DNA from 2 places in the Streptomyces sp. NPDC006368 genome. Region 1 is predicted to be linked to the other one. Evidence: predicted binding sites of a transcription regulator. Region 1 holds the regulator's gene; the other holds the start of a gene.
The links. Region 1 encodes HrcA, which represses chaperone genes, less so after heat shock. Its sites were predicted from a motif close to TTNGCACTCNGNNNNNCNGAGTGCNAA; they were not measured.
Positions count from the first base shown of each region.

Region 1 (10,973 bases):
GTCACCCTTCGGACCCGGAGCCCGACCCCTGTGGGCCACACGGATCCGAGACCTTCGCACCCCGAGGACGGGCGCGGCCGGCACCGGTCGCGCCCGTCCTTCGTGGCCCTGCCCCGCGACTTTCGTGCCTTTGCCCGCGACTTCGATGACTCGGCGCTTATGAGCGGGCTCAATCTGTCACTCTGTCGGTGTCCAGACCCGGGAGCCGACGAGGAGCACACGTGGGGTCCTTTCCGACGCAGCGGCTGCAGCGGGCCCAGCGGGAGATCGTCGACGTGCCGCCCCACCGGCACCACCTTCCGCCCATGCCGCCGCCGCCCGACCACTCCGTCGCGCGCACCAGCCTGCCCGGCAACCCGCTCGCCCCCGCCGCCGCGCGCCGCTTCGTGCGGGCCGCGCTCGCCGACTGGACCGGCCTGGCGCTGCCCGCCGCCGCCGCGATCAACGACCGGGTCGCCGACGACGCCGTCCTCGTCGTCGCCGAGCTCGTCACCAACGCCGTCGTCCACGCGGGCACCACCGTCGAGCTGCTCGTGCGGTTGGAGGAGCCCGACGGCGACCAGCCCGCCGCCCTCGTCCTCGAAGTCTCCGACCACCACCCCGCGCGCACCGTCCGCAACGAGCAGCACCCCGCGGAAGGGGAGGTGAGCGGCCCGGAGGAGTACGGCCGGGGGCTCCAGCTCGTCGCCGCGCTCGCCGAGTGCTGGGGCATCACCTACCGGCCCGGCTTGAAGACCGTCTGGGCCCGCCTCCCCCTCGACGGCTGGGACACCTGCCCGGTGCCGGGCACCGAGCCCGCCATCCAGCGCGGCCTGCGCGCCGCCGAGATCCTCGCCCCCGCGCCGCGCCGGCCCGTCCGCGACGACCACGAGTGGGCGGGCAGCTCGGCGCTGACCTTCCTCGCCGAGGCGTCCGACCTGCTCGCCGGGCAGCTGGACGAGGATCTGGTCGCCGCGCTCGCCGGACAGCTGCTGGTGCCGCGCCTGGCGGACTGGTGCGCCTTCTGGCTGGAGGGCGACGGCGGCGAGGCGCCGGCGGCGCCCCGGCTCGCCCGCGTCTGGCACGCCGACGAGTCGGCCATCGAGCCGCTGCGCGCCGTGCTCCACAAGGAGCCGCCGCCCATGCCGGAGGCCGCGCGCACCGGGCCGGTGCCCGTGGCGTGGCCCGACCCGGGCGGGGACGGCACCGCGCTCGCCTACCGGCTCGTCACGGGCGGCCGTGGGCTCGGCACGCTGATGCTCGGGCGGCGCGGCACGGCCCGTATCCCCGACGCGGTCACGGCGCTCATCGAGGACTTCGCGCGTCGTGTGGCCCTGGCGATCGGCGCGGCCCGCCGGTACACGCGCCAGGCCACCATCAGCCGGGTGCTGCAGCGCGGGCTGCTGCCCAGCCAGGTGGCGCAGATCCCGGGGGTCACCAGCTGCGTCGTCTACGAGCCGAGCGACGACGGGCTGGCGGGCGGTGACTTCTACGACGTCTTCCAGGCGGCGCCGCCCGGCGCGGGAGCCGCCGGCCGGCCCGGGCGCTGGTGCTTCATGCTCGGCGACGTCCAGGGCAGCGGACCGGAGGCCGCCGTCGTCACCGGCCTCGCCCGCCCCTGGCTGCGGCTGCTCGCCCGTGAGGGCCACCGGGTCGGCGAGGTCCTCGACCGGCTCAACCGGCTTCTCCTCGACGACGCCACCGAGGCCGCGGAGGCCGCCGCGCTGGTCGTCGCCGCCGCGGGCGGCCCCGAGCCGCTGCCCGTCATGCCGACGCAGTCACGCTTCCTGTCCCTCCTGTACGGCGAGCTCACCCCCGGCGACGACGGCGGAGCGCGCTGCACCCTCGCCTGCGCCGGGCACCCCCTCCCGCTCCTCCTGCGCCCCGACGGCACGGTGACCCCGGCCGCCGTGCCGCAGGTGCTCCTTGGGGTCGTCGACGACGTCGCGTACGAGAGCCACACCTTCCACCTCGCGCCCGGTGACACCCTCCTGTGCGTCACCGACGGCGTCACGGAGCGGCGCTCCCGCGGCGGCCGGATGCTCGATGACGAGGACGGCCTCGCCCGGGTCCTCGCCGGCTGCGCCGGGCTCACCGCCCAGGGCGTCGCCGACCGGATCAGGCAGGCCGTGCACGCCTTCGGGGAGGGCCCCGTGGGTGACGACCTCGCCCTGCTCGTCCTCCAGGCCCGGTAGGCCCCGGCGTGACGGACAATGGGCGGTATGCCTTCCGTACTGCCCGATGGTGAGCCCATGCCCGAGGACGGCGCGCTGCCCGCGTCCGCCCTGCTCGGGGCCGGTGAGCGGCCGCTCGGGTTCTATCTGCACGTGCCCTACTGCGCGACCCGCTGCGGCTACTGCGACTTCAACACCTACACCGCCACCGAGCTGCGCGGCTCCGGCGGCGTGCTGGCCTCCCGTGACAACTACGCCGCCACCCTGACCGACGAGGTACGCCTCGCCCGCAAGGTCCTGGGCGACGACCCCCGGCCGGTCCGGACGGTGTTCGTCGGCGGCGGTACGCCCACGCTGCTCGCCGCCGGCGACCTCGTACGCATGCTGGGCGCCGTCCGCGAGGAGTTCGGGTTCGCGGACGACGCCGAGATCACGACCGAGGCGAACCCGGAGTCCGTCGACTCCGCCTATCTGGCGGAGCTGCGGGAGGGCGGCTTCAACCGGATCTCCTTCGGCATGCAGAGCGCCCGGCAGCACGTCCTGAAGGTGCTGGACCGTACGCACACCCCCGGGCGGCCGGAGGCCTGCGTGGCGGAGGCGCGTGCGGCGGGCTTCGAACACGTCAACCTCGACCTGATCTACGGCACGCCGGGGGAGAGCGACGACGACTGGCGGGCCTCCCTCGACGCGGCGATCGGCGCCGGACCGGACCACGTCTCGGCGTACGCCCTGATCGTCGAGGAGGGCACGCAGCTCGCCCGGCGCATCCGGCGCGGCGAGGTGCCGATGACGGACGACGACGTCCACGCCGACCGCTACCTGATCGCGGAGGACGTGCTGTCGGCGGCCGGGTTCGAGTGGTACGAGGTGTCCAACTGGGCCACCTCGGAGGCGGGCCGGTGCCTGCACAACGAGCTGTACTGGCGCGGCGCCGACTGGTGGGGCGCCGGGCCGGGCGCGCACAGCCACGTGGGCGGCGTGCGGTGGTGGAACGTCAAGCACCCCGGCGCGTACGCCGCCGCGCTGGCGGAGGGGCGGTCACCGGGCGCGGGGCGCGAGGTGCTCTCCGGGGAGGACCGGCGGGTGGAGCGGGTTCTGCTGGAGCTGCGGCTGCGCGAGGGGTGCGAGCTGTCGCTGCTGCGCCCGGCCGGCCTGGCCGCCGCCGAGCGCGCGGTAAGGGACGGGCTCCTGGACCCCGGTCCTTACGCCGAGGGGCGCGCCGTCCTGACGCTGCGGGGACGGCTGCTGGCCGACGCGGTGGTGCGGGACCTGGTGGACTGACGCCCGCTTCCAGGCCCCGCCAAGGAGGCCGACTCCAGACCCCGGCGGGGACGACGACTGCTGGGCGGCGTGGACGAGCTGATCGACGGAACACCCCCGCCATGGCGGGGAAACGGGCCGGCCTCCGGTGGGGAGACGAGTGCGCGGTCACGCACCCTCGGCGTCGCCCACCGTCACGAAGTCGATCAATTGCTCCACCCGCCCCAGCAGCTCGGGCTCCAGGTCCTTCCAGCCGTGCACGCTCGACAGGACGCGCTGCCACGCCGCGCCCGTGTTCGGCGGCCAGCCGAGCGCCCGGCACACGCCCGTCTTCCAGTCCTCGCCGCGCGGCACCGTGGGCCACGCCGGGATGCCGACCGCCGAGGGCTTCACGGCCTCCCAGATGTCGATGTACGGGTGGCCCACGATCAGCGTGTGGGCGTCCGAGACCTCGGCCGCGATGCGGGACTCCTTGGAGCCAGGCACCAGGTGGTCCACCAGGACCCCGAGGCGGGCGTCCGGGCCCGGCCCGAAGTCCCGCACGATCGCCGGCAGGTCGTCGACGCCCTCCAGGTACTCGACCACCACGCCCTCGATCCGCAGGTCGTCGCCCCACACCCGCTCGACCAGCTCCGCGTCGTGGCGGCCCTCCACGTAGATGCGCCCCGCCCGGGCCACACGCGCGCGTGCTCCCGGAACGGCGATCGAGCCCGAGGCGGTACGGGTGGGCCGCACCGGAGCCGCGGAGGGACGGACGAGGGTGACCGTACGGCCCTCCAGCAGGAAGCCCCTGGGCGCGAGCGGGAACACGCGGCGTTTGCCGAACCGGTCCTCCAGGGTGACCGTCCCCGCCTCGCAGCCGATCACCGCTCCGCAGAAGCCGGTCCCCACCTCCTCGACCACCACGTCCGGCTCGGCGGGCACCTCGGGGACGGGTGCGGAGCGCTTCCAGGGCGGGGTCAGATCAGGGTTGTAACTGCGCATTCGGCAGACGCTACGACACCCCGAACCGGCGGGCCAGTTCATCGCGTTGGGCGCGTACGAAACCGGCGTCGACCACCGCCCCGTGGCCGGGCACGTACAGCGCGTCCTCGCCGCCCAGTTCCAGCAGCCGGTCCAGCGCGGCCGGCCAGCGGGACGGGATCGCGTCCACGCCCGCCTGCGGGTCGCCGGACTCCTCCACCAGGTCCCCGCAGAACACGACCTCCGGCTCGCCCGGCACCAGCAGCGCCAGGTCGTGCCCGCTGTGCCCCGGCCCCACGTTGGCCAGCAGCACCTGCCGCCCGCCCAGGTCCACCGTCCACTCGCCGCACACCAGGTGGTGCGGGACGACCAGCACGTCCGTCGCCTCGACCGCCTCGGCCGCGGCGACCCCGTGCCGGATCGCGGAGGTCCGCAGCGCGTCACGCTCCCGCTTCATCAGCGCCTCGACGCCCACCGCGCCGAACACCTCCGCCCCCGCGAACGCCGCCGTGCCCAGCACATGATCGAAGTGCGGATGGCTCAATGCGATATGCGTCACCCTGCGCCCGCCCAGCAGTCGCTGCGCCTGCGCCCGGATCTCGGCGCCCTCGCGGAGCGTGGCGCCCGTGTCGTAGAGCAGCGCCGCGTGCTCGCCGACCACGAGTGCCGTGGTCGCGTCCCAGACGGGCAGCCTCCTGCGGCCCACACCGTCGCCGAGCCGCTCCCAGCCGAACTCTTCCCAACTGACGTCCATACCGCGACGCTATCGGCAACGACCAGCACCGTCGCGCGGTAGCGTGGACGGCCGCCCCGGGCCGCGGCCCTTGCTAGGGGCGTACCCCGGCGCCGTACACTGGCCGGGTGAACCTGGCACTCCGACACCGCGAGTGCCAACGCAGGAGAACCGGAGCCAGCTGGAGGTGCGCGCGATGCTCAGCGAACGCAGACTCGAGGTGCTGCGCGCCATCGTCCAGGACTACGTCGGCACGGAGGAGCCCGTCGGGTCCAAGGCGCTCACGGAGCGGCACAACCTCGGCGTCTCGCCGGCCACCGTGCGCAACGACATGGCGGTGCTGGAGGAGGAGGGCTTCATCGCCCAGCCCCACACCAGCGCGGGCCGCATCCCCACCGACAAGGGCTATCGGCTCTTCGTCGACAAGCTGGCGGGCGTCAAGCCGCTGTCGACGCCGGAGCGGCGGGCCATCCAGAACTTCCTGGACGGCGCGGTCGACCTCGATGACGTCGTCGGCCGCACGGTGCGGCTGCTCGCGCAGCTGACCCGGCAGGTCGCGGTCGTCCAGTACCCCTCCCTGACGCGCTCGACCGTGCGCCACGTGGAGCTGCTGTCGCTGGCTCCCGCACGGCTGATGCTCGTCCTGATCACGGACACCGGGCGCGTGGAGCAGCGCATGGTCGACTGCCCGGCGCCGTTCGGCGAGCAGTCCGTGGCCGATCTGCGGGCCCGGCTGAACAGCCGCGTCGTGGGGCGGCGCTTCACCGACGTGCCCCAGCTGGTGCAGGACCTCCCGGAGTCCTTCGAGGCGGAGGACCGCGGGACCGTCTCCACGGTGCTGGCCACGCTGCTGGAGACGCTGGTGGAGGAGACCGAGGAGCGGCTGATGATCGGCGGCACCGCCAATCTGACCCGCTTCGGGCACGACTTCCCGCTGACGATCCGGCCGGTGCTGGAGGCGCTGGAGGAGCAGGTGGTGCTCCTGAAGCTGCTCGGCGAGGCCAAGGACTCGGCGATGACCGTACGCATCGGGCACGAGAACGCCCATGAGGGGCTGAACTCCACGTCCGTCGTCGCGGTCGGCTACGGTTCGGGCGACGAGGCAGTCGCCAAACTCGGCGTGGTCGGACCGACCCGCATGGACTACCCCGGAACGATGGGAGCGGTACGCGCAGTGGCACGTTACGTCGGACAGATCCTGGCGGAGTCGTAAGTGGCCACGGACTACTACGCCGTACTCGGCGTACGCCGCGACGCCTCCCAGGACGAGATCAAGAAGGCGTTCCGGAGGCTCGCGCGCGAGCTGCACCCGGACGTCAATCCCGATCCGAAGACGCAGGAGCGGTTCAAGGAGATCAACGCCGCGTACGAGGTCCTGTCGGACCCGCAGAAGAAGCAGGTCTACGACCTCGGCGGCGACCCGCTGTCCGCGTCGGGAGGCGGTGGCGCGGGCGGCTTCGGGGCCGGCGGCTTCGGCAACTTCTCCGACATCATGGACGCCTTCTTCGGCACGGCGTCCCAGCGCGGCCCGCGCTCCCGGACCCGGCGCGGCCAGGACGCGATGATCCGGCTGGAGATCGAGCTCAACGAGGCCGCCTTCGGCACGACCAAGGACATCCAGGTCGACACGGCCGTCGTCTGCGGCACGTGCTCGGGCGAGGGAGCCGCTCCCGGCACGTCCGCGCAGACCTGCGACATGTGCCGTGGCCGCGGTGAGGTCTCGCAGGTGACCCGGTCGTTCCTGGGCCAGGTCATGACGTCCCGCCCCTGCCCCCAGTGCCAGGGCTTCGGCACCGTCGTGCCGACGCCGTGCCCGGAGTGCGCCGGCGACGGGCGGGTCCGCTCCCGCCGTACGCTCACGGTCAAGATCCCGGCCGGTGTCGACAACGGCACCCGCATCCAGCTCGCGGGCGAGGGCGAGGTCGGCCCGGGCGGCGGCCCGGCCGGTGACCTGTACGTCGAGATCCACGAGCTGCCGCACGCGGTCTTCCAGCGGCGCGGTGACGACCTGCACTGCACGGTGACGATCCCGATGACGGCGGCCTCGCTGGGCACGAAGTGCCCGCTGGAGACGCTCGACGGGGTCGAGGAGATCGACATCCGCCCCGGCACCCAGTCGGGCCAGTCCGTCCCGCTGCACGGGCGCGGTGTCACGCACCTGCGGGGCGGCGGGCGCGGTGACCTCATCGTCCACGTGGAGGTCCAGACGCCGACGAAGCTGGACCCGGAGCAGGAGCGGCTGCTGCGCGAGCTGGCGAAGCTGCGCGGCGAGGAGCGGCCCACGGGGCAGTTCCAGCCGGGGCAGCAAGGCCTGTTCTCGCGGCTGAAGGACGCGTTCAACGGCCGCTAGGCACCGCTGACACGGTGGGGCCGGTGGGACCGGGCGCTTGTGGGCGCTCGCGCTTCTCGACGCCGACGGGCGGGGCGGGTGCCGGGGTCAGGACCCCGGCACCCGCCCCGCGCCGTACCCGGCCCCGCGCCGTACCCGCTCGGTGCCGTGCGGGCTCGGCGGGCAGGGCGCGGGGCCGGGATTCGATGGCGGGGCCGGGGCGTGACACCATGCGTGCATGTCCTCCGCGCTGACCGATCTCTGCCGTTACCCGATCGTGCAGGCCCCCATGGCGGGTGGCGCCTCCTGCCCTCGTCTCGTAGCCGCCGTGTCCGACGCCGGCGGTCTCGGATTCCTCGCCGCCGGGTACAAGACGGCCGACGGCGTGTACGAGGAGGTCAAGCAGGTTCGGGGGCTGACCGCCCGGCCCTTCGGCGTCAACCTGTTCATGCCGCAGCCGGGTCAGGCCGACGCCGCCGCCGTCGACGTCTACCGCCACCAGCTCGCCGGTGAGGCCGGCTGGTACGACACGCCGCTCGGCGACCCCGACGCGGGGCGGGACGACGGGTACGAGGCCAAGCTGGCCATCCTGCTCGAGGACCCGGTGCCGGTCGTGTCGTTCACCTTCGGGTGCCCGGCCCCCGAGACGCTCGACGCGTTCTCGCGCGCCGGGACGTTCACCGTCGTCACGGTCACCTCGCCCGAGGAGGCGCAGGCCGCGCAGCGGGCCGGGGCCGACGCCGTGTGCGTCCAGGGCATCGAGGCCGGCGGGCACCAGGGCACGCACCGCGACGACCCCGAGGCCGACGGGTCCGGCTCCGGGCTGCTCGCGCTGATCACCCAGGTGCGCGAGGCCGTGCACATACCGCTGATCGCCGCCGGCGGCCTGATGCGCGGCAGCCAGATCGCCGCCGTCCTCGCCGCGGGCGCCTCGGCCGCACAGCTCGGCACGGCGTTCCTGGTGTGCCCCGAGTCCGGCGCGCACGCCCTGCACAAGCAGGCCATGACGAACCCGCTGTTCACCCGCACCGAACTCACCCGCGCCTTCTCCGGCCGCCCCGCCCGTGGCCTGGTCAACCGGTTCATGCGGGAGCACGGGCCCTACGCCCCCGCCGCGTACCCCGAGGTGCACCACCTCACCAGCGGCCTGCGCAAGGCCGCCGCCGCGGCCGGCGACCCGCAGGGCATGGCGCTGTGGGCCGGCCAGGGCCACCGGCTGGCCCGCGAACTGCCCGCCGGACAGCTCGTCGAGGTCCTCCACGCCGAAACGCGGTCCGCTGCCGCCGCCCTCGCGCTGGGCGGTTCCTCATGACGGCGCCCGTCTTCGTGGTCGACCACGTCACGGACGGCACCGTCACGCTGGACGGGCCCGAGGGACGGCACGCCGTGTCCGTACGGCGGTTGCGCGTCGGCGAGGAGATCGTCCTCACCGACGGCGCCGGGAACGGCGCGTACGGCACCGTCGCCGCCGTCGAGGGCAAGGACCGCCTCGACGTGGCGGTGACCGAGGTACGCGCGGAGCCCGCGCCCGCGCCCCGCATCACCGTCGTCCAGGCCCTGCCCAAGGGTGACCGCGGCGAACTGGCCGTCGAGACGATGACCGAGACCGGCGTCGACGCGATCGTGCCCTGGGCCGCGTCCCGGTGCATCACGCAGTGGAAGGGCGACCGGGGCCTGAAGGCGCTCGCCAAGTGGCGTGCCACCGCCCGCGAGGCGGGCAAGCAGTCGCGCCGTCTGCGCTTCCCGGACGTGGCGGACGCCGCGTCCACCAAGCAGGTCGCGCGGCTCCTCGCCGCCGCCGACTTCGCGGCCGTCCTCCACGAGGAGGGCGCCGAGCCGCTGGCCACCGCCGAACTGCCCGCGGCCGGCGAGATCGTGCTCGTCGTCGGCCCCGAGGGCGGCGTGTCGCCCGACGAGCTGGCCGCCTTCGCGGAGGCGGGCGCGAAGCCGTACCGGCTGGGGCGGAGCGTGCTGCGCACCTCGACCGCCGGCACGGCCGCCGCGGCGCTGCTGCTGGGGCGGACGGGCCGCTGGTCCTGATCGCCGAGGATCACCACGGATAAGCTGCGTGGGTACTGATCAAAAGGAGAGTGAGCATGGCCGGAGAGCCGCAGAGCGACTGCCTGTTCTGCAAGATCGTGTCGGGGGAGGTGCCGGCCACGATCGTCCGTGAGTCGGAGACGACCGTCGCCTTCCGCGACATCAACCCGCAGGCGCCCACGCACGTCCTCGTGATCCCCAAGGCGCACCACCGCGACGCCGCCGCACTCGCCGCCGCCGAGCCCGGGATCGCCGCCGACGTGCTGCGCGAGGCCGGTGAGGTCGCCGCCCAGGAGAAGATCGACGGCAGCGGCTACCGCGTCGTCTTCAACACCGGCACCGGCGCCGGACAGACCATCTGGCACGCGCACGCCCACGTCCTCGGCGGCCGCGGCCTCAACTGGCCCCCCGGGTAGCACGCGGGATGTCCGTACGGGAGTTCGTCGTGCTGGGCACCGCCAGCCAGGTGCCCACACGCCACCGCAACCACAACGGCTACCTGCTGCGCTGGGACGGCGAGGGCATCCTCTTCGACCCGGGCGAGGGCACGCAGCGCCAGATGCTGCGCGCCGGGGTCGCCGCCCACGACATCAACCGGATCTGCGTCACCCACTTCCACGGTGACCACTCCCTCGGTCTGGCCGGGGTCATCCAGCGCATCAACCTCGACCGGGTGCCGCACCCGGTCACCGCCCACTACCCGGCGAGCGGGCAGCGCTTCTTCGACCGGCTGCGGTACGCCACCGCCTACCGCGAGACGGTCCGGCTCACCGAGGCGCCGGTCGCCGAGGACGGCGCGTTCGCCACGACCCCCGCGTACACCCTGGAGGCGCGCCGCCTCTCGCACCCCGTCGAGTCCTTCGGGTACCGGCTGACCGAACCCGACGGGCGCCGCATGCTGCCCGAGAAGCTCGCCGCGTACGGCATCGGGGGCCCGGACGTGGGCCGTCTGCAGCGCGACGGGCAGCTCGGCGGCGTACGCGTCGAGCAGGTGAGCGAGGTCCGGCACGGGCAGCGGTTCGCGTTCGTCATGGACACCCGGCTCTGCGACGGCGTGTACGCGCTCGCCGAGGGCTGCGACCTGCTCGTCATCGAGTCGACGTTCCTCGACGAGGACGAGACGCTGGCCATCGAGCACGGCCACCTGACGGCCGGCCAGGCGGCGGCGGTGGCGCGCGAGGCGGGCGTACGGCATCTCGTCCTCACCCACTTCTCGCAGCGCTACAGCGACCCCGGCGTCTTCGAGCAGCAGGCCCGCGCGGCCGGTTTCGACGGCGAACTGACCGTCGCCCACGACCTGATCCGGGTCCCTCTCCCCAAGCGTTAGCAGGCGGACGAGGAGCGCCTGCGTCAGCCTCGCCCACGCGCCCGTGGAGGACGCGGATGGCCACTTCGTCCGACCTGGTTCCGGGCACGGCCGCGGTGTCCCCGCCCGCCCCGCCCGCCCGGGGGGCACCGCCCGCTCATCCGGCGCGCCGTCGGCGGCGGTATCCGC
Region 1 covers NZ_JBEXQK010000063.1:12,258-23,230, forward strand. The annotation lists gene ABZZ38_RS28875 (ATP-binding SpoIIE family protein phosphatase) at 306-2,174, shown strand; gene hemW (radical SAM family heme chaperone HemW) at 2,202-3,434, shown strand; gene ABZZ38_RS28885 (DUF3097 domain-containing protein) at 3,582-4,397, opposite strand; gene ABZZ38_RS28890 (MBL fold metallo-hydrolase) at 4,408-5,130, opposite strand; gene hrcA (heat-inducible transcriptional repressor HrcA) at 5,306-6,322, shown strand; gene dnaJ (molecular chaperone DnaJ) at 6,323-7,459, shown strand; gene ABZZ38_RS28905 (nitronate monooxygenase) at 7,677-8,750, shown strand; gene ABZZ38_RS28910 (16S rRNA (uracil(1498)-N(3))-methyltransferase) at 8,747-9,478, shown strand; gene ABZZ38_RS28915 (histidine triad nucleotide-binding protein) at 9,535-9,894, shown strand; gene ABZZ38_RS28920 (ribonuclease Z) at 9,903-10,805, shown strand.

Region 2 (10,973 bases), on a different contig from region 1:
CTGATCGTCACCCGGCCCTTCCTGATCGTCGCCAGTCGCGGCGCCCGCCGCGCCAGCGCCGTGTCATGGGTGACCATGACGAACGTCAGCCCGTTCTCCTCCCACAGCCCCTCCAGCAGGTCCATGATCTCGTCGCGCATCGACTCGTCGAGGTTCCCGGTCGGTTCGTCCGCCAGCAGCACCGCCGGCCGCTTGACCAGCGCCCGCGCGATCGCGACCCGCTGCTGCTGCCCGCCGGACAGTTCGCCGGGCACATGCCCGCGCCGCTCCCCGAGCCCCACCGAGACGAGCGCCTCCGCGGCCCGCTCCCGCCGTTCGCGGGCCTTCAGCCCGAGGGGTACGAGCGCGGTCTCGACGTTCTCCTGGGCGGTGAGCGTCGGCACGAGGTTGAAGCTCTGGAACACGAACCCGATCTTCTCCGCCCGTACACGCGTCAGCCGCGCCTCCGGCAGCGTGGCCAGGTCGGTGTCGTCCAGCACCACGCTCCCCTCCGTGGGCCGGTCCAGACCGCCGAGCATCTGGAGCAGCGTGGACTTGCCGCCCCCGGTCGGGCCCTGGATGACCAGGCGCCCGCCGTCCTCGATCACCAGGTCCACGCCGTCCAGGGCCTGGACGGTCTCCTTGCCGCGCCGGTAGCGCTTGGTGACGCCACTGAGCTGGTACATGTGCTGTCAACTCCGTTGGTACGTAGGGAAGGTGGCGTTACCCGACACGGCGCAGCGCGTCCGCGGGCCGCAGCCGGGAGGCCCGCCAGCCGCCGAAGCCGCCGGCGATGAGCCCGCCCAGGACGGCGAGGGAGACGGCGAGCCCGATGGTCGGGAGGGAGACCGGCGCGGTGAGGGCGACGTCGAGCGCCCGGCCCGCGCCCTCCCCCATCGCCCCGCCACCACCGCCGGGCCCGAAGACCCGCCCGCCGCCACCGGCTCCGCCGCCCCCTCCGGCTCCACCGAGCTCCGCGGTGAGCGTCGGCCCGAACGCCGTGATCGCCCACGCCCCCGCGAGCCCGATCCCGATGCCGAGCACCCCGCCGATCAGCCCGTTGACGAGCGCCTCGCCGACGACCTGCCGGGTCACCCGGCCGCTCTTCCACCCCAGCGCCTTGAGCGTGCCGAACTCCCGTACCCGCCGGCTCACCGCCGACGACGTCAGCAACCCCGCGACCATGAACGCGGCGGCCAGCACGATGATCGACAGCCACCTCCCCACACCCGACGCGAGGCCGGACGCGGTGGACAGCGAACCGGAGACGGTGCCGGCGAGATCGGCGGACGTCGTCACCGTCGTCCCCGGAATGCCCTTCTGGATCGACGCCTTGACCGCCGCGATCCGCTGCGAGTCGGCCGCCCGCACGTAGACCGTCGTCACCTTGTCCTTGGCGTCCGCCAGGACCTGCGCCCGCGCGAGCGGCAGGTAGACGTCGGCGGCGGCGTCACCGCTGTCGGCGGTCGCGATGCCGATGACGCTGAACGACGTCCCCGAGATGGTGAGCTTCTCGCCCACCCCGAGCTCCTGCTCCTTGGCGTACGCGCTGTCGACGACGGCCACCTCGGCGGCGGTCTCACCCGTCCGGAACGTACGCCCGGAGGTGATCCTCGACGTCGTCAGCGGCCCGAGCCCCTGGTGGGCGACGTCGGTCCCGTAGACGCTGTACGCGTTGACGTCGAACGCCGCCCCGCCGCCCCGGACCTTCCCGCCACCACCGGAATCACCGGAACCGCCACCGGCGCCACTACCGGGCGGCCCGCCCGGCTGCACCTCGCCCCGCTCGAACCGCCCGTCCACCTTCATCACGCGCAGGCTGAGCCCGCCGACCGCCTCCGCGACGCCGTCCTGCCCGCCCACCTCCACCACGGCCGACGACGCCAGCGTCTCGAACCCCTGCACCATGACGAGGTCCTGGCTCTGCGCGCTGTCGTCGTCCGGGTCCTTCGCGTCGAACTCGAACCGAGGCTTCCGCACGGTGCCGCCCTCTTCGGGCGGCGCCGCCGCCTTGGTGACCGTCATGTCGGTGCCCAGCCCGTACAGCGACTCGAGAACCTCGTCCTGGGCCCGGTTCATGCCCGCGGCGACCGAGTTGACGACGATGACCAGCGCGATACCGAGCGCCAGGCCGGAGGCGACGACCAGCGCCGCCTTCCTCCGGCGGCGCAACTCGCGCCTGAGATAGGTGAAGAACATGCCGCGAACGTAAGGACGTGGCGTGATGAGGGCGTAAGGCAGCCATGAGAGTCGCATGAGAAGGGCCCGAAGTCCCGTTTCAGTCCGGGATCGACGGTCACCCGAAGAAAAGACAAAAGGAGGCTCTTATGGATAACTGGCGTGCCGCCGCGGCCTGTCGGAACGAGGACCCCGACCTCTTCTTCCCCATCGGGACGAGCGGGCCCGCGATGCTTCAGGCCGAGACGGCCAAGTCCGTCTGCCGACGCTGCCCCGTGCGCGAGCAGTGTCTGCGGTGGGCTGTGGAGACCCGCCAGGAAACCGGCGTGTGGGGCGGACTGTCCGAGGACGAACGCCGGGCCCTGATACGCCGCTCCCGCAGGCGCGCGGCGCAGACCGGGTGACCGGGCGCTACGGCCCCAACCGCGCCCGCCGGTTGAGCAGGCGCACCCGCTCCCGCAGAACCTCGCCCGGTGGCGCCGGGCTCAGCGCGTGATCCGGGCATACCCATCTCCGTCCACCATCCGGCGGCCGTAGCTGTACGTAGTCCCCGACGTGCCCCACCACCTCACCGACCCGCCCGTCCCGGCCGTCGATCACGTACTCGCCCGGCTTCACCGGCGTGCCTCGCGCAGTACGGCGACCAGCCGCATCGCGGTGTCGAGGTTGCAGCGCCCCAGCTCCACCAGCGGAAACGGCGCGTCACCCGTCGCCGTCACCGCGTCGACCCGCAGCGACGGCAGGGTCACCCCCACCGCACCCAGTTCGCCCCGCAGCTGTGCCACTACTTCCTCGGCCGCCCGCAGCCGGTCCGACGATCGCAACGCCATGGCCTGGCACCTCCACGCTGAGTATTCGGCTTCCATACACAGAGTGGTCGATTAACCGTCGGCTCGCATAGGTATGAGGCCTCAACAACCCCATCCGTGCTAACCGCAGTTGACACCCGCCAGGCCCGAGGGGTTCCGATCCGGCCACACCAGGGACCGGTCCCGGGGGTCAGGCCCCGGGGCTGCTCCTGCGTTCCAGCAGGCGCTTCAGCGCCGCCAGGTCCTTGCGGTTGGCGCGCCGGATCGCGGGGGCGGCGAACCGGTGACCTGCGCCGCCACGGTTCCGCAGCGTCATCCGGGTCGCCCTCCCGTCGGTGCCGTACGGCTCCCAGGTGTAGGTGGTCTCCATGGGGAACGGCCCGTCGGTCGTACGCATGACGAGGCGCCGCCCCGGCTCATACGCGACGATCTCGTACGTGTGGACGAGGCGTCGCCCGAGGAAGCGGGCGACGAAGGCCGCGCGGGCGCCGACCTCCATGGCGGACGGGGTCTCCCACTCGACGGAGACGATGTTGACGTACCACTCGGGCGCGTTCGACGGGTCGGCGGCGTACGCGGCGACGAGGTCGCACGGGGCGTCGATCACGGTCTCGGTCAGGACGTCGACGGCCATACCCCCAGCGTAGGCCCGGGCCGAAACGCCCGAGGGCGGCACCCCCTGGGAGAAGGGGTGCCGCCCTCGGAACGGAAGGACGTGTCCGATCCGGGAGGATCAGAAGTCCATGTCACCGCCCGGCATGCCGCCGCCGGCCGGCGCGGACGCCTTCTCCGGCTTGTCGGCGATGACGGCCTCGGTGGTGAGGAACAGCGCCGCGATGGAGGCCGCGTTCTGCAGAGCGGAACGGGTCACCTTGGCGGGGTCGATGATGCCCTCGGCGATCATGTCGACGTACTCGCCGGTCGCGGCGTTCAGGCCGTGGCCGACGGGCAGGTTGCGCACCTTCTCGACGATGACGCCACCCTCGAGACCACCGTTGACGGCGATCTGCTTCAGCGGGGCCTCCAGGGCCAGGCGCACGGCGTTGGCGCCGGTGGCCTCGTCACCCTCGAGCTCCAGCTTCTCGAAGACGCTGGACGCCTGGAGCAGGGCCACGCCACCACCGGCGACGATGCCCTCCTCGACGGCGGCCTTGGCGTTGCGCACCGCGTCCTCGATGCGGTGCTTGCGCTCCTTGAGCTCGACCTCGGTGGCGGCACCGGCCTTGATGACGGCCACGCCGCCGGCCAGCTTCGCCAGACGCTCCTGGAGCTTCTCGCGGTCGTAGTCCGAGTCGGAGTTCTCGATCTCGGCGCGGATCTGGTTGACGCGGCCCTGAACCTGCTCGCTCTCACCGGCACCGTCGACGATCGTGGTCTCGTCCTTGGTGATGACGACCTTGCGGGCGCGGCCCAGGAGGTCGAGGCCGGCGTTCTCCAGCTTGAGGCCGACCTCCTCGGAGATGACCTGGCCACCGGTGAGGATGGCGATGTCGTTCAGCATGGCCTTGCGGCGGTCGCCGAAGCCCGGGGCCTTGACGGCGACGGACTTGAAGGTGCCGCGGATCTTGTTGACGACCAGGGTCGACAGGGCCTCGCCCTCGACGTCCTCGGCGATGATCAGCAGCGGCTTGCCGGACTGCATGACCTTCTCCAGCAGCGGGAGCAGGTCCTTCACCGCGGAGATCTTGGAGTTGACGATCAGGATGTACGGGTCCTCCAGAGAGGCCTCCATACGCTCCATGTCGGTGGCGAAGTACGCCGAGATGTAGCCCTTGTCGAAGCGCATACCCTCGGTGAGCTCCAGCTCCAGACCGAAGGTCTGGGACTCCTCGACGGTGATGACGCCTTCCTTGCCGACCTTGTCCATGGCCTCGGCGATGAGCTCGCCGATCTGGGTGTCGGCGGCGGAGATGGAGGCGGTGGAGGCGATCTGCTCCTTCGTCTCGACCTCCTTCGCCTGGTCGAGCAGCGCGCCGGAGACGGCCTCGACGGCCTTCTCGATACCGCGCTTCAGGGCCATCGGGTTGGCGCCGGCGGCGACGTTGCGCAGACCCTCGCGGACGAGCGCCTGGGCGAGAACGGTCGCGGTGGTCGTACCGTCACCGGCGACGTCGTCCGTCTTCTTGGCGACTTCCTTGACCAGCTCGGCGCCGATCTTCTCGAACGGGTCCTCGAGCTCGATCTCCTTGGCGATGGACACACCATCGTTGGTGATCGTGGGGGCGCCCCACTTCTTCTCGAGGACGACGTTGCGACCCTTGGGGCCCAGGGTCACCTTGACGGCGTCGGCGAGCTGGTTCATGCCGCGCTCGAGGCCGCGCCGTGCCTCCTCGTCGAACGCGATGATCTTGGCCATGTGAAGTGGTCCTCCCGGACTGGGGTGGAGACTGCTCCGGACCGCGCTGGCGCCCGCGACGGACGGCCTGCATGCCCCTGTGGTTCCTTGCCCCACTTGGCCTGCGGACCTCACCGACCCGGTCCTTCGTTGTCACTCTCACCTTCAGAGTGCTAACCAATGATTAGCACTCGACCCCTGCGAGTGCAAGCGCCTCCCGGGGATCGGGAGGCGACGGCGCGGCGCGAACCGGGTGCGGGACGGGTCGCACGCCGGTGCCGCACGCCGGGCGGCGCCTCCCCGGCGCGCACCGACACGCGCACCGACACGCGCGGGGACCTGCCCACGGACCCGCGCGGGGACCCGCCCACGGAACCCCGCGCGCGGACATGCGAGGGGCCCGCACCCTCCTCGGATGCGAGCCCCTGGCACTCACTGTGCAGTCGCTGGCCGAATCACGCCGTGTCGCCGTGCCGCTGTGCCGCTGTGCCGGCTCAGTGCTAACCCGCGAGCTTGACCATGTCCGCCTGCGGACCCTTCTGGCCCTGCGAGATCTCGAACTCGACTCGCTGACCTTCTTCCAGGGTGCGGTAACCGTCCATCTGGATCGCGCTGTAGTGGACGAAAACATCCGCACCACCGTCGACCGCGATGAAGCCGTACCCCTTCTCCGCGTTGAACCACTTGACGGTGCCCTGAGCCATGCCTAACTCCCCTATTACTGGCCCTTGCACAGGACCGCACTTCGCGGACCCGGGTCAGAACTCACCCGCTGAACAGGAACGGGCTGCGCCGGAACGCGTCGACCGCCGCTGAATGTATCTGTCCAACTGCCGTCTGCAACAGGTCAATCGGACGAGAATTCCGAGCACGCGTGAACGGAAAAGTTGGCCGAATACGGGGGAATCCCGGGCAAGTCGGGCCCGGCAAAGCGCACTTATGGCGCATAACTTACGGACACTTTGACTGCATCTTGTCGCGCGGGAGCGTGAATTCATATGCGTCCGGCACACGCGACGGCGGGGACTTCCCCAACTCTACCGCGCCCAACCATGCAGAATTGCCCCCTCCGCTTCTTGTGACGGAGGGGGCAATTCCGATTATCGGAGCGACCGGTTGATGATCAGCCGCCGGCGACGGCGGGAATGATCGAAACGCCCGCACCGTCCGGCGTCGCGGTGCCGAGACCGTCCTCGAAGCGCACGTCGTCGTCGTTGACGTAGACGTTCACGAAGCGGCGCAGCTTGCCCTGGTCGTCCAGGACGCGGGGGGCGATGCCCGGGTGGTTCTTCTCCAGCGACTCGATGACCTCGGCGAGGGTGGAGCCCTCGGCCGTGACCTCGGCCCGGCCGCCCGTGTACGTGCGGAGGATGGTGGGGATGCGGACGTTGACGCTCATGTCGGGGTGCCTTTCGAAGGGTCTCAGCGGGCCAGGCCGGCGTCGCGGAACGCGTCCAGGCTCGGGCGGATGGTCGCGGTCGGGCCGGTGGTCGCGGACACCGCGTCGAGGGTCTTCAGCCCGTCGCCGGTGTTGAGCACGACGGTGGTCAGGGACGGGTCCAGCAGACCAGCCTCGATCAGCTTCCTCGTCACGCCCACGGTCACCCCGCCCGCCGTCTCGGCGAAGATGCCCTCCGTGCGGGCCAGCACCTTGATCGCGTCCACGATCTGCTCGTCGTCGACGTCCTCGACGGCGCCGCCGGTGCGGCGGGCGATGTCCAGGACGTACGGGCCGTCCGCCGGGTTGCCGATGGCGAGCGACTTGGCGATGGTGTCCGGCTTCTGGGGCCGTACGACGTCATGGCCGGCCTTGAAGGCCGCCGACACCGGGGAGCAGCCCGCCGCCTGGGCGCCGAAGATCTTGTACGGCCTGTCCTCGACGAGGCCGAGGCCGATGAGCTCCTGAAGACCCTTGTCGATCTTCGTCAGCTGGGAGCCGGAGGCGATCGGGATGACCAGCTGGTCGGGCAGCCGCCAGCCGAGCTGCTCGCAGATCTCGTACGCCAGCGTCTTCGAACCCTCGGCGTAGTACGGGCGGAGGTTGACGTTGACGAAGCCCCAGCCCTCGCCCAGCGGGTCGCCGATGAGCTCCGAGCAGAAGCGGTTGACGTCGTCGTAGTTGCCCTCGATGCCGACGAGCTCGCCGCCGTAGACGGCGGCCATGACGACCTTGCCCTGCTCCAGGTCGTGCGGGATGAACACGCACGAGCGGAAGCCGGCGCGGGCGGCGGCGGCGCCGACGGCGCCCGCCAGGTTGCCGGTGGAGGAGCAGGACAGGGTGGTGAAGCCGAAGGCGCGGGCGGCCTCCAGGGCCTGGGCGACGACGCGGTCCTTGAAGGAGTGCGTGGGGTTGCCGGAGTCGTCCTTGACGAACAGCTTGCCGGGCTCGACGCCGAGCTCGCGGGCGAGGTTGTCGGCCCGGACCAGCTTGGTCCAGCCCGGGTTGAGGTTCGGCTTCTCCGTCACGTCGGCGGGGACGGGCAGGAGCGGGGCGTACCGCCAGATGTTGGCGGGCCCGGCCTCGATCCGCCTGCGCAGCGCCTCGGGGTCGCCGGCCGGCAGGTCGTAGGCGATCTCCAGCGGCCCGAAACACAGCTCACAGGCGAAAATGGGGCCGAGGGGGAAACGTTCGCCGCATTCGCGACAGGAGAGGGCGGAAGCAGGCCCGAGGTCGACGTTCTTTGCGGTGGCGACAGTCTGTACAGCCATGGAGGCGAGGCCCTTTCTCCTCATCTTCCTCATGGCGCACTTCGCCATGAGACGGATTTGGCACCTTCCCTAGCCGGGGCCTCGCGCGCAGATGTGCGAGTGCCGACTGGAGGGTTGCCGGGGCTTCAACGGGCCGTGTCCCTCTGCCCCTCTGGATGAGCGGTATTCGATTGTTCGACGGCGCGGACCCTGACCCCCGACATGCGACGGTCATCCGCGTTGCTCAAGACTGTAACCGAACCCCTGGACGCCTGAGATGGTCGTCCGATACGCGAGATGGAGATCACGTGCTGGAAGAGGTGGAGCGCTGGCTCGCCCGGCGGTCCTGGTCCGTGTCCGACCGGCCGCTCGACCAGCTGCTCTCGGCCAAACGCGGAACGACCGTCAGTGTCGTCCTGCCGGCGCTGAACGAGGAGGCGACGGTCGGCGACATCGTCACCGTGATCCGGCGCGAGCTGATGTCGGACGCGGTCCCGCTCGTCGACGAGCTGGTCGTCATCGACTCCGGTTCGACGGACCGCACGGCACAGGTCGCGGCGGCGGCCGGGGCCCGGGTCGTCGCACGGGACGCGATACTCCCGCGCGTACCCGCCCTGCCCGGCAAGGGGGAGGTGCTGTGGCGGTCGCTGTTCGTGACGAGCGGGGACGTCGTGTGCTTCGTCGACGCGGACCTGAGGGACTTCTCGGCCGACTTCGTGTCCGGGATCGTCGGACCGCTGCTGACCGACCGGGGCGTTCACTTCGTGAAGGCGATGTACGACCGGCCGTTGGGTGACGCGGTGGGTGCCGCGGCCCAGGGCGGGCGGGTGACGGAGCTGGTGGCACGGCCGCTGCTGAACCTGCACTGGCCGCAGCTCGCCGGCTTCGTCCAGCCGCTGGGCGGGGAGTACGCGGCGCGCCGCTCGCTGCTGGAGCGGCTGCCCTTCCCCGTCGGGTACGGCGTCGAGCTGGGCCTCCTCGTCGACGCGCTGCACACGGTGGGCCTGGACGCGTTGGCGCAGGTGGACGTGGGTGTGCGCAAGCACCGGCACCAGGACGACCGGGCGCTGGGCCGGATGGCGGCGGCGATCTACCGGACGGCTCAGCTGCGGCTCTCCCGGGGGCATCCGGTACGGCCGCGGCTGACCCAGTTCGACCGGGGCGAGGAGGGCTTCGTACCGCGCACGCATCCGGTGGACACGGAGGAACGGCCGCCGATGGTGGAGGTGGCGGAGTACGCGCGGCGGCGCGTGGCTTGATCTCCGTACGTTTGAGCGTTTACGGGACGGGCTAGGTTCGTCACCATGGCGCCCCAGATTCTCGTTGCTTCGAACAGAGGTCCGGTCAGCTATGTGCCCCGCGAGGACGGCACACTCGACGCCCGCAGGGGCGGGGGCGGGCTGGTGTCCGGCCTGTCCGCGATCGGGCCGGACGCCGGCGCGCTGTGGGTGTGCGCCGCGCTGAGCGACGGTGACCGCGAGGCGGTACGGCGCGGGATGGCCGAGCCGGGTGTGCGGATGCTCGACATCGACCCGGCGACGCACGCGGCGGCGTACAACGGCATCGCGAACTCGGTGCTGTGGTTCGTGCACCACATGCTGTACCAGACGCCGCTGGAGCCGGTCTTCGACACGGAGTTCCGGCGGCAGTGGGACGCGTACCGGCTCTACAACCGCGCGTTCGCGGCGGCGCTGGCGGACGAGGCGGACCGGGGCGCGGCCGTGGTGATCCAGGACTACCACCTGGCGCTCGCGCCGGGCATGCTCCGGGAACTCCGCCCCGACCTGAGGATCGGCCACTTCTCGCACACGCCGTGGGCGCCGCCGGAGTACTTCCGGATGCTGCCGGACGACATCGCGGAGGAGCTGCTGCTGGGCATGCTCGGCGCGGACCGGCTGGGCTTCCTGACCTCCCGGTGGCTGCGCGCCTTCCAGAACTGCTGCCAGTCGGTGCTGGGGCACTACGACGGCATGGCCTACTGGCCCAAGGACCAGGACCCCAGCTTCGAGTACCGCGTCCCGGGCCACCAGCGGCGGCGGACGTCCCTGGGGGTGCACGGGCTGGGCGCCGACGCCGACTTCCTGCGGGAGCGGTCGCGGCGGGCCGACGTGGACGAGCGGATGGCGGCCCTGCGGGAGCAGATCGGCGGCGAGGACCGGCGCGTCATCGTGCGCGTCGACCGCACGGAGCTCTCCAAGAACATCGTGCGCGGCCTGCTGGCGTACCGGACGCTGCTGGACGAGCACCCCGAGTGGCGCGAACGGGTCGTGCACCTGGCGTTCGCCTACCCCTCCCGCCAGGACCTGGCCGTCTACCGCGACTACACGGCGGACGTCTCGCGCCTCGCGGACGAGATCAACGCGGAGTACGGCGTCGACGGCTGGACGCCGGTCATCCTGCACATGGACGACGACTTCGCCCGCTCCCTGGCGGCGTACCGCATGGCGGACGTGGCGCTGGTCAACCCCATCCGCGACGGCATGAACCTGGTCGCCAAGGAGGTCCCGGTCGTCTCCGACGCGGGCGTCGCGCTGGTGCTGTCCCGGGAGGCGGGCGCGTACGAGGAGCTCCGCGACGACGCGCTGACGGTCAACCCGTACGACGTGACGGGCACCGCCTCGGCGCTCCACGAGGCCCTGACGATGCCCGCCACGGAGCGCGCGGAACGCACCAAGCGCCTGTCGGCGGCGTCCACGGCGCTCCCCCCGTCCCGCTGGTTCCTGGACCAGCTGAACGCCCTCCGCGACGACGCGTAGCCCGCCCCCCGGCCTCCCCCGCCCTTCCCGTAACCGGGGCCGGGTGGGGGACGGCGCGTGTTCAGCCCGAGGTCGTCGAGGCCGCCAGGGCCGCCAGGAAGTCGACCACCGCCGCAGGCCCCGGGAGGGCGAGGTCCGCGCGGGACGCGAGGTCCGGGACCTCCGCGCTGGCGCTGCAGACCAGCAGGCCCGGCGTACCGTCGGAGCGGAGCTTCTCGACCGCCGCGA
Region 2 covers NZ_JBEXQK010000059.1:11,013-21,985, reverse strand. The annotation lists gene ABZZ38_RS28375 (ABC transporter ATP-binding protein) at 1-665, opposite strand, end outside; gene ABZZ38_RS28380 (PTS transporter subunit EIIC) at 1-4, shown strand, start outside; gene ABZZ38_RS28370 (ABC transporter permease) at 703-2,178, opposite strand; gene ABZZ38_RS28365 (WhiB family transcriptional regulator) at 2,307-2,561, shown strand; gene ABZZ38_RS28360 (hypothetical protein) at 2,772-2,987, opposite strand; gene ABZZ38_RS28355 (SRPBCC family protein) at 3,157-3,600, opposite strand; gene groL (chaperonin GroEL) at 3,700-5,322, opposite strand; gene ABZZ38_RS28345 (cold-shock protein) at 5,802-6,005, opposite strand; gene ABZZ38_RS28340 (ubiquitin-like small modifier protein 1) at 6,425-6,700, opposite strand; gene thrC (threonine synthase) at 6,724-8,043, opposite strand; SAM riboswitch class I at 8,028-8,172, opposite strand; gene ABZZ38_RS28330 (glucosyl-3-phosphoglycerate synthase) at 8,298-9,248, shown strand; gene ABZZ38_RS28325 (trehalose-6-phosphate synthase) at 9,294-10,745, shown strand; gene otsB (trehalose-phosphatase) at 10,807-10,973, opposite strand, start outside.
Region 2: groL (chaperonin GroEL) is a predicted target of HrcA. The motif match lies at 5,452-5,478, and genes of this name have one in related genera.